2 regions of the Paeniglutamicibacter sp. ZC-3 genome follow, and region 2 is predicted to be linked to the other one. Evidence: riboswitches for the same ligand, from Rfam matches in the RefSeq annotation. Region 2 holds a riboswitch; the other holds the start of a gene.
What was found. Region 2 has a riboswitch for S-adenosylmethionine ahead of OIU93_RS16355 (flavin reductase family protein). Riboswitches for the same ligand answer to the same signal wherever they lie in the genome.

Region 1 (4,404 bases), on a different contig from region 2:
GTGATACCGCCCTGCGCAAACTCGCAGAACTGGTGGCCTCCGGCCTGGCCCCCGAACCGGCCCGCCGACGAGCGACCAAGCCCACCCGCGGTTCGAAGCAGCGGCGTCTGGCGGCGAAGGGCCAGCGCTCGGAAACGAAACGGCAGCGGCGACGGCCCACCGCCGAGTAGACCCCTGACCCGTTTCCCGTGGCCGCACGCCCACATGGACGGCATCCCTGATCGGGCCGCATTCCCGCGAATGGCCCCTGACTATGTCAGTGACCTGAGGCCGAACGCCGTCTAACCGTGGCCGGCTGCCGCTGCCGCTGCGACGAGGCGCGGCCCGATCTTGTCAATCAACGCACCGATGTCCCGGTTCGGATTCAGCGACGCATCGAAGACGCTCTCCAGAGCCATGGCTCCGAGCCACAGGCGGGCCCGCCATGCCTCTTCCTGGTTCGGGGCAATGGCATCAAGGACGTCCGCGCCGTGCCATGAGGCCAGATATGCGGCGTTCAATGTAGGGTCCCAGGCGGCGGCCAAGTCCCAGTCCAGGACGCCGAGAAGTTCGCCGTCGTGCCAGCGCATGTTGTGCCCGGCGAGGTCCCCGTGCACCAGGGACGCCGGAACCGTTTCAAAGGCAGGGATGGTGTCCAGCACCCGCCGCGCGGCATCGACGAGGTCCGGGGGCAAGGCCTTCAAGGTAGCGTCGATCTTCTGCGCGGTCCATGGCCCCCGATAGGAAAACGGCGGTGCCAGCAGGTTGGCCAACGGGCGCACATCGACGGCAGCGAGTTCCTCGAGAACCGAGCGCAGGCGCACGACATCACCCGTGTGTGGCGGGTACGCGGCACCCGGGACGTAGCGCTGGATGACGGCGGAGAAATCCTTTTCGTGCCACACCTGGCTTAAGGCGGTGGGCAACTGGAAACTGAACGTGCCCGACAGCGCCTGAACCAGGTCCATCCGTCGTTGCATGTCCGCGGCGGCCCCGGCGGTGCGACTCATACGCATGACCGCCTGGTCGCGGGCCACCAGCACGAGGTGGAATTGTCCGCCCTCATCGACTCGTGCTGCCTTCCAATCCGGGCCCGGGAAAAGGGCGTTGGCCAGTTCGTATTCGTGGGGCAGCGCTTCTCGGGTCACACCAACCATCCTTGCAGGTCAACAGGTGTGTGGGTACACAGGATCAACACGTAGGATCGAACGCATGGGTTTGGAAGCGTCGGGAAACACCCGGTTCGGCGAAGTGTTGGGGAGATCGATGACTGACGCCGTTACGCGCCGTGGACTGAAGATCGAGCTGCTTATTGTTCTGGGTTTGTCCCTCGGCCGATCGGGTATCTACGCCATCGTGAACCTCATCGACAAGATGACTCGGGCGCCCCTGGGCTCACAGACGACGTCGCTGAACAACTCATTGAACCAACGCCAGTACTTCGACCTGACTTACCAGCTGCTGGACATCTTTTTTGCCCTGGTGCCGGTGATGCTGGTGTTCTACCTGCTCTGGCGGATTCCCGGAGGAAATCCGTTTGGCAGGCTTGGCTTTGACCTGGTGCGGCCGGTACGCGACCTGGGGTGGGGAATCGGGTTGTTCCTGGTCATGGGCATCGGAACCCTTGGCGTCTATGCGGTGGGCCGTGCGCTCGGCTTGACCACGATCATCGTGCCGGCAGCATTGGACGATTATTGGTGGACTGTCCCGATTCTGGTCTTCTCCGCGATCCGCCACGGCATCCTGGAAGAAGTGATCGTCGTCGGGTACCTCTTTGAGCGCCTCGGGCGACTGGGCTGGGGCAAATGGCACATCATTTGCGTCAGTGCCGTGCTTCGGGGCAGCTACCACCTGTACCAAGGCGTTGGCCCGTTCATCGGGAACGTCGCCATGGGTGTGGTGTTCGGCTACGTGTATTCCAGGAAAGGCAGGGTCATGCCGCTGGTTATCGCCCACGCGTTCCTGGACGTTGCGGGATTCGTCGGTTATGCGCTGGTGGGTACAGCAATCGGGTTGGGATCCTAAAGCACGGTTTGATCACTTTTCGCCGATGACTGCCGGTTTCCGGCCGGATCGATAGTCTCGAGGAAATCGGGCCCACCGGCATCCCTCGCGCCTCGCTTGGCGTGGCGCCGTAACCGTCGGCGGAGCAGACAAGGAATTAATCAATGTGGGGGTGTCCGGATCACCTCCGGACACCCCCACGTTGCTAGTGCTTCCCATGACTGCTTTGTTACAGCGTGATGGGACCCGTGGGAGTTTCAAACGTTACCGAAAGGATTCCCGGCGTCCCGTTCGGCGCTTGCCAATCGACAACAACGTCGCCAACGGGCAACTGCTCGGGTTGTCCGAGCCAGTCGGCGACCCGTTCGCTGGAGCCGGCGATGCAGATTGAGGAAATTTTCCCCACAGGATCCAGTGCCTTCGAGGGGTGCAGATCCTCGGTGCCCTCATCCCAGCGAAGCATGTAGGGAACCTGCGGGTCCGCAATCAGGCCGTTGATGCCGATCTGGCGCCAGGTCAGTTCCCGTCCATCGGGGAATTTCCGGTTTCCCGGCACCGAGCCGCGGCCCAGGCGTGCCTCGGCAGGAGCCAAGTCGTCAACAGCGACGCACCACCCCATCCAGCCACCTCCGAGTTCGGAGCGGGCGCGAACGGCCTGGCCAAACGGTGCCTTGTCAGACGACGGGTGGTTGAGTACTTCGACAACTTCCAGGTACTGGTTGTTCTTCAGCGGGAAGATGACATTGCGCGTACCAAAACGTGGATGCACACCGCCCTTTACTGATTCGAGTCCAAGAACCGCGCCGATCCTAGCGGCAGTTGCCGCTAGACCGTCGGGTCCACAAGCGTAAGTTACATGGTCGAGCCTCATCATGTGCCCATCATGGCACTTTGTGATCTGGCTCTCGACTTAGGTTGACCTAACTTGCGTTTCAGTTGGTCGTTTTAAACGTCTGCGGCTAGTGCGATTGCCGCCAACTTGTCACAATTTGAGATGTGGTTGCGAACATGTGAAGCCCTGGGCCAGACTTATTGACAAGGTCATGAGTTTCAGCAGAAAGCCCCGGCTTGCTGAACGGCAACCCTCCGCCGCGGTGGGGTGCCCCGGGTGAAGACCAGGCCCCACGTCAAAACGACGTGGGACAAGCGCGGGAATGCCCCCAGCCAAGACACGGCCACCGCCGGAGTCGGCTTCGGGCATACCCCCTAGAATCCTTGAAGGGGAAGATATGTCTAACAACTGGTCCTTTGAAACCCGCCAGATCCACGTGGGACAGGAGCCCGACTCCGCAACCGGTGCACGAGCACTGCCCATCTACCAGACGTCGTCATTCGTGTTTCCGAGCGCCGAAAGCGCCGCTGCACGTTTTGCCCTGGCCGAGCTCGAGCCGATCTACACGCGTATCGGAAATCCCACGCAGGACGCCGTTGAGCAGCGGATTGCCAGCCTCGAAGGTGGAGTTGGCGCACTGCTGTTGGCCTCAGGACAAGCTGCCACCACCTATTCGATCCTGAACCTTGCCGAGGCCGGAGACCACATCGTGGCCAGCCCGAGCCTCTACGGCGGAACCCAAAACCTGTTCAAGCACTCGCTGCGCAAGCTGGGCATCGAAGTCACCTTTGTTTCGGACCCGGATGACCTGGAAGGCTGGCGATCAGCCGTCCAACCCAACACCAAGGCGTTCTTCGGCGAAGTGGTTTCCAACCCGCGCCAGGACGTGCTGGACATCGAAGCCGTTTCCGCCATTGCGCATGAGGCAGGTGTGCCGCTGATCGTTGACAACACCTTGGCCACGCCGTTCCTGATCCGCCCGATCGAGTGGGGAGCCGACATCGTGGTCCATTCCGCCACCAAGTACCTCGGTGGACACGGAACGGCAATCGCCGGTGTCATTGTTGACTCGGGCAATTTCGACTTTGCCGCCGACCCGCAGAAATTCCCCGGCTTCAACACCCCCGACGAGTCGTACAACGGCCTGGTCTTCGCCCGGGACCTCGGCGTCAACGGTGCACTAGGCGCCAACCTTGCCTACGTCCTCAAGGCACGCGTGCAACTGTTGCGCGACCTCGGGTCGGCAGTTTCCCCGTTCAATGCATTCCTGATTGCCCAGGGGCTGGAAACGCTGTCGCTGCGCATGGAGCGCCACGTCTCCAATGCCGTGGAAGTTGCACAATGGCTGGAGACACAACCACAGGTGCAGCGCGTCCACTACGCGGGGATCGAATCCAGCGCGTGGTTCGAGCGCGGGCGCAAGTATGGACCCAAGGGCATTGGCGCCATTGTTTCGTTCGAGATTTCCGGCGGGAGCGAAGCGGGCCAGGGCTTTGGCGATGCGCTGACGCTGCACTCCCATGTCGCCAACCTGGGCGACGTGCGTTCGCTGGTTATCCACCCGGCGTCGACGACCCACGCGCAACTCA
Region 2 (4,404 bases):
TCAGAATAACGATTTGACTAGGCATTATGTAGATCAGGTCCTGTGGATACAAAGTATTTATCCACATCCTCCACACGCGGAAAAGTCGGTTATACACACAAAAACCCCGGGATTCCGGGCTTGGATTGGCGACCATTTCATAGTTACCCACAAGCTATCCACAGACACGCCGGGACTTCCCGCGGATCTGGGGATAGCGGGGATTGATGGAGATCACCAACGACTGACATACTGGGGCGCATGAGCGCCAACAAGACCGCCCCGACAGCCGTTGACCCGGCTCAATTCATATCGGCAGTGTCACATCCGACCAGGCGCGCAGATGCCGAGGTCTTGCTCCGGATGATGGAAGAGGTCAGCGGAGAGCCCGCGGTTATGTGGGGTCCGACAATCGTTGGGTTCGGAAGCTACCACTACAAGTACGAATCGGGGCGCGAAGGGGATGCCAGCGCCATCGGTTTCTCCCCGAGGGCGGCGAACCTTGCCCTCTACGGGCTGACCATTGCACCGACCGCCGGCCCCCTATTGGAGAAATTGGGCAAGTGCAAACGCGGGGCATCGTGCCTCTATGTGAACAAGCTTGCCGACGTCGACCTGGACGTACTCACCCGGCTTGCCCGTGACGGCTACCGGTACATGACTGGCGTGGTGCACCACTCGTCTTAGTAAAACGTGTTGGCAAAGGCAAAGGGCTCAGTCCCCGTGGCGTCGAATCATGGATTCGGTACCACGGAGGCTGAGCCCTCGCATTTCAGGTTCCCTAGGAGACCAGCTGTTCTGCATCCAGGCGACGGAATGCCGAACCGTGGAACACCAGCGGTGAGTGGGCGTTGTCGTGCGTCTGGTGGCCGTGCACGCGTAGCAGCACCACATGGTGGTCGCCTGCAGGAACCTCTTGCTCGACGGAGCAATCGAGCCACAGGGTGGCGTCATGCAGGAACAGCGCACCCTCATCGGTCGAATCAAGACGTAGCCCGGCGAACCTGTCCCCCGACTTTGAGGCGATCTGCCGGCACACGCCCTCGTTCTTTTCGCTGAGCACTGAAACCCCGATCCGCCCGTTGGTGCGCACCAACGGCCAGGTCTTCGAGGTGTTCTGGACAGCAAACATCACCAGCGGCGGATCCATGGAGACGCCAACCGTAAAGGACGAGGCAATGATTCCCTGCGGTTGCCCGTCAACGATGGCGCAGAGTGCGGCAATGCCGGATGGATGCTGGGCAAAGACGTTGCGCAGGGTGTCGGGGGTGAGGTCAGAGGTGAGTGTCATGGTGCTCAATCCTTCGGCTTCGGCCCACCATCGCGGTGCGTGCTACACACGCGCCAACCAACGAGGTGTGCGGTACTTGCCTCCGGGGTTCCGGTAGGCCGAATCATCACCTGGAGCACCCCACTACCGTGAGAGGGTTGCCGGCCAACGGGCCAGGGCCTTGCGTTGACACTCTTGATTCTTCACTAACGTTAGAAGAAATAATTACGTCTCGTCAAAGTTTGTTTCGACATACGAAGTCACGAAGAGTAAGAATCGAAGATTGTGCGATCATTTGCCTCGTTGGTACCAAAGTTGCCCGAGACGCCCGCATTCGTTCCCGAACGCGTGGACGACAGCTCTGGGGCCGAAGAAGACGATGACATAGCCCGGAATTATGGTTGGCATACGTGCCACAAACGCGGTGGCCGGCACCTCTTCCACCTACGAGAGGTCCGAAACTCCCGTATAAGTCGCATAGGACGCATCGCCGGTGCGTTCGTAGACCAGGATGGCAAGCCCGCCCGGGGTGCTCGTGGTGCTGGAGAGCCGAAGTCCTGTGGGTGCGCCTCCCTGCGGGAAGAGTCGCCTTCCATGGCCAAGGACCACCGGCGCCACCACCAGTCGCAGCTCGTCAATCAGCCCCTCGGCGAGCAATGAAGCGGCAAGCCTGGCGCTCCCGTGGATCTGCAGCTCCCTGCCGGGGCGCGCCTTGAGGTCGGCAACCCGGGCCGCCACGTCACCGGAGAGGACGATGGTTGGATCCCAGGTTCCCTCGCCAAGCGTTTGCGAGGCCACGTACTTGGGCAGGGAGTTCATGAGCACCGTGAAGGGGTCGTCCGGGTCGGTGATTTGCGGCCAGTCCCTGGCAAATGCCTCATAGGTGCGGCGGCCAAGCAGCAGCCCGTCCGCTTCGCCGAGCCATTGCGCGGCCTGTTCGATAAAGGCCTCGTCCATGTGCGGGACGAACCATCCGCCCTGGGTGAATCCGTCGGTGGTGTCTTCCTCGGGAGACCCGGGGCCTTGCGACACCCCGTCGAGACTCACAAACTCCGTTAATACCAGCTTCATGACCGCGCCTTCTCGCTTGTTTGGCTACCCTTTCCCGGGATTCGACGTGGCAGTCCATCCAGGAGGGCACTGCCCCATTTGGCCAAGCTACTCGACGGGAACGCCCGGCGCCAGACCCGATGCACCAGAGGAGGCCTTAAACCACTGCGGACCCCGCCGAGGGCGGGGTCCACAGTGGTTTGCCGTCACACAAGACGGCGGGTGCACAAGGAATTACTTCTTTGCGGCAACAACCTGCAGTGAAACGGTTGCGGAGACATCGGTGTGCAGACGCACGGTCGCGGTGTAGTTACCCGTCGACTTGATGTGGTCGTTGATCTCGATGTTGCGCTTGTCGATCGCGCCAACGCCGGCGGCTGCAACAGCCTTGGCGATGTCGTCGGTCTTCACGGTGCCGAAGAGGCGACCGGTAGCGCCGGCCTTGACGGTCAGCTTGACCGGCTTGGCGGAAAGCGAAGCGGCAAGTGCCTTGGCGTCTTCCAGGGAAGCAACGGCGCGAGCAGCACGGGCGGCCTTGATCGACTCAACCTGCTTCTCACCGCCCTTGGTCCAGGTGATGCCAAAGGCGCGCGGGAGAAGGTAGTTACGTGCGTAACCGTCCTTCACCTCAACGATGTCGCCTGCGGCACCGAGGCCGGTAACTTCGTGGGTCAGAATGAGCTTTGCCATGTTGGTATACCTTCCTTAGCCGCGGCCAGCGCCGGAGTAAGGCAGCAAGGCTACTTCACGCGCGTTCTTGATGGCCTGTGCGATCTTGCGCTGTTCCTGTACGGAAACACCGGTAACGCGACGGGCACGGATCTTTCCGCGATCGGAAATGAACTTGCGCAGCAATGCTACGTCCTTGTAGTCGATGACAGTGATGTCAGCGGCCTTCAAGGGGTTGGACTTTGGTTTGGGCTTACGGAGTTCAGCCTTAGCCATCGTGGAGCTCCTTTATCAGGTGGAGCCCGCAGAATTTTCTGCGGGATGGTGAATAATTTTGTTTAGAAGGGTGGTTCGTCGGAACCCGGGTTGCCCCATCCGCCGTTGTTTCCTCCGGCAGGAGCACCCCATGGATCGTTCGCCGGTGCATTCCAGCCGCCGCCGGAGTTTCCGCCAGCGTTGCCGCCACCGAATCCACCGCCGCCGCCCTGGTTGCCACCGCTGAAGCCGCCGGCATTTGCGCCTGCGTTCTGCTGGCCACCAAAGCCACCACCACCGCCGGCGCCGGAGCGCTGGGTGCGGGTGACCTTTGCGGAAGCGTAACGCAGCGACGGGCCGATTTCATCGACCTCAAGCTCGGTGACGTTACGCTTTTCGCCTTCCTTGGTTTCGTAGGAACGCGACTTGAGGCGGCCCTGGGCGATGACGCGCATGCCCTTGGTCAACGTCTCGGCGACGTTTTCGGCAGCCTCACGCCACACCGACGCACGGAGGAACAGCGTGTCGCCGTCCTTCCATTCATTGGTCTGGCGGTCGAAGGTTCGCGGGGTCGAAGCAATGGTGAAGTTCGCCACTGCCGATCCTGACGGGGTGAAACGCAGTTCCGGGTCAGCGGTTAAATTACCAATAACCGTAATGACTGTCTCGCCTGCCATTGGAGCCTCCTAAAGTGTTGTTCTACGAAGATCGAAGAGCAGAATTACTCTGCAACGACCTTTGCCTCTTCCGGGCGGGTGATCTTGGTGCGCATGATGGTCTCATTGAGGCCCAGCTGGCGATCAAGCTCTGCGGAAGTAGCGGGGGTGGCGGTGAAGTTAACTACCGCGTAAATGGCCTCATTCTTCTTCTGAATGTCGTAGGCCAGGCGGCGACGGCCCCAGATGTCAACGTTCTCGATGGTTCCACCATCGTTACGGACAACATCGAGGAACTTACCGAGGGTTGGTTCAACGGTTCGCTCGTCGACCTCGGGGTCGATCAGCACCATCAATTCATAAGCACGCATGTGAACCCACCTCCTTTGGGCTAAACGGTCACGGCATTTCCGCAACAGGAGGTTCTTTGCATTTGCTGTCGCCACAACCCGATTGCCGGGCGCGGCAGAAACAGCCTCAACCATTCTAGCGGAAAATCACTGCCGCGCCCGACTACGCCGGGTG

Region 1: it holds a riboswitch for S-adenosylmethionine, as region 2 does, so the genes downstream of both, OIU93_RS00715 (bifunctional o-acetylhomoserine/o-acetylserine sulfhydrylase) here and OIU93_RS16355 (flavin reductase family protein) in region 2, are expected to answer to the same signal.

What each region holds. Positions count from the first base shown of each region.
Region 1 covers NZ_JAOYTG010000001.1:155,063-159,466, reverse strand. Annotated here, with positions in the region: gene arfB (alternative ribosome rescue aminoacyl-tRNA hydrolase ArfB) at 1-170, shown strand, start outside; gene OIU93_RS00730 (phosphotransferase family protein) at 282-1,127, opposite strand; gene OIU93_RS00725 (CPBP family intramembrane glutamic endopeptidase) at 1,246-2,004, shown strand; gene OIU93_RS00720 (VOC family protein) at 2,213-2,857, opposite strand; SAM riboswitch class IV at 3,023-3,138, shown strand; gene OIU93_RS00715 (bifunctional o-acetylhomoserine/o-acetylserine sulfhydrylase) at 3,213-4,404, shown strand, end outside.
Region 2 covers NZ_JAOYTG010000018.1:74,437-78,840, reverse strand. Annotated here, with positions in the region: gene OIU93_RS16360 (DUF1801 domain-containing protein) at 241-666, shown strand; gene OIU93_RS16355 (flavin reductase family protein) at 761-1,270, opposite strand; SAM riboswitch class IV at 1,338-1,450, opposite strand; gene OIU93_RS16350 (dihydrofolate reductase family protein) at 1,694-2,320, opposite strand; gene rplI (50S ribosomal protein L9) at 2,534-2,989, opposite strand; gene rpsR (30S ribosomal protein S18) at 3,005-3,244, opposite strand; gene OIU93_RS16335 (single-stranded DNA-binding protein) at 3,307-3,900, opposite strand; gene rpsF (30S ribosomal protein S6) at 3,945-4,250, opposite strand.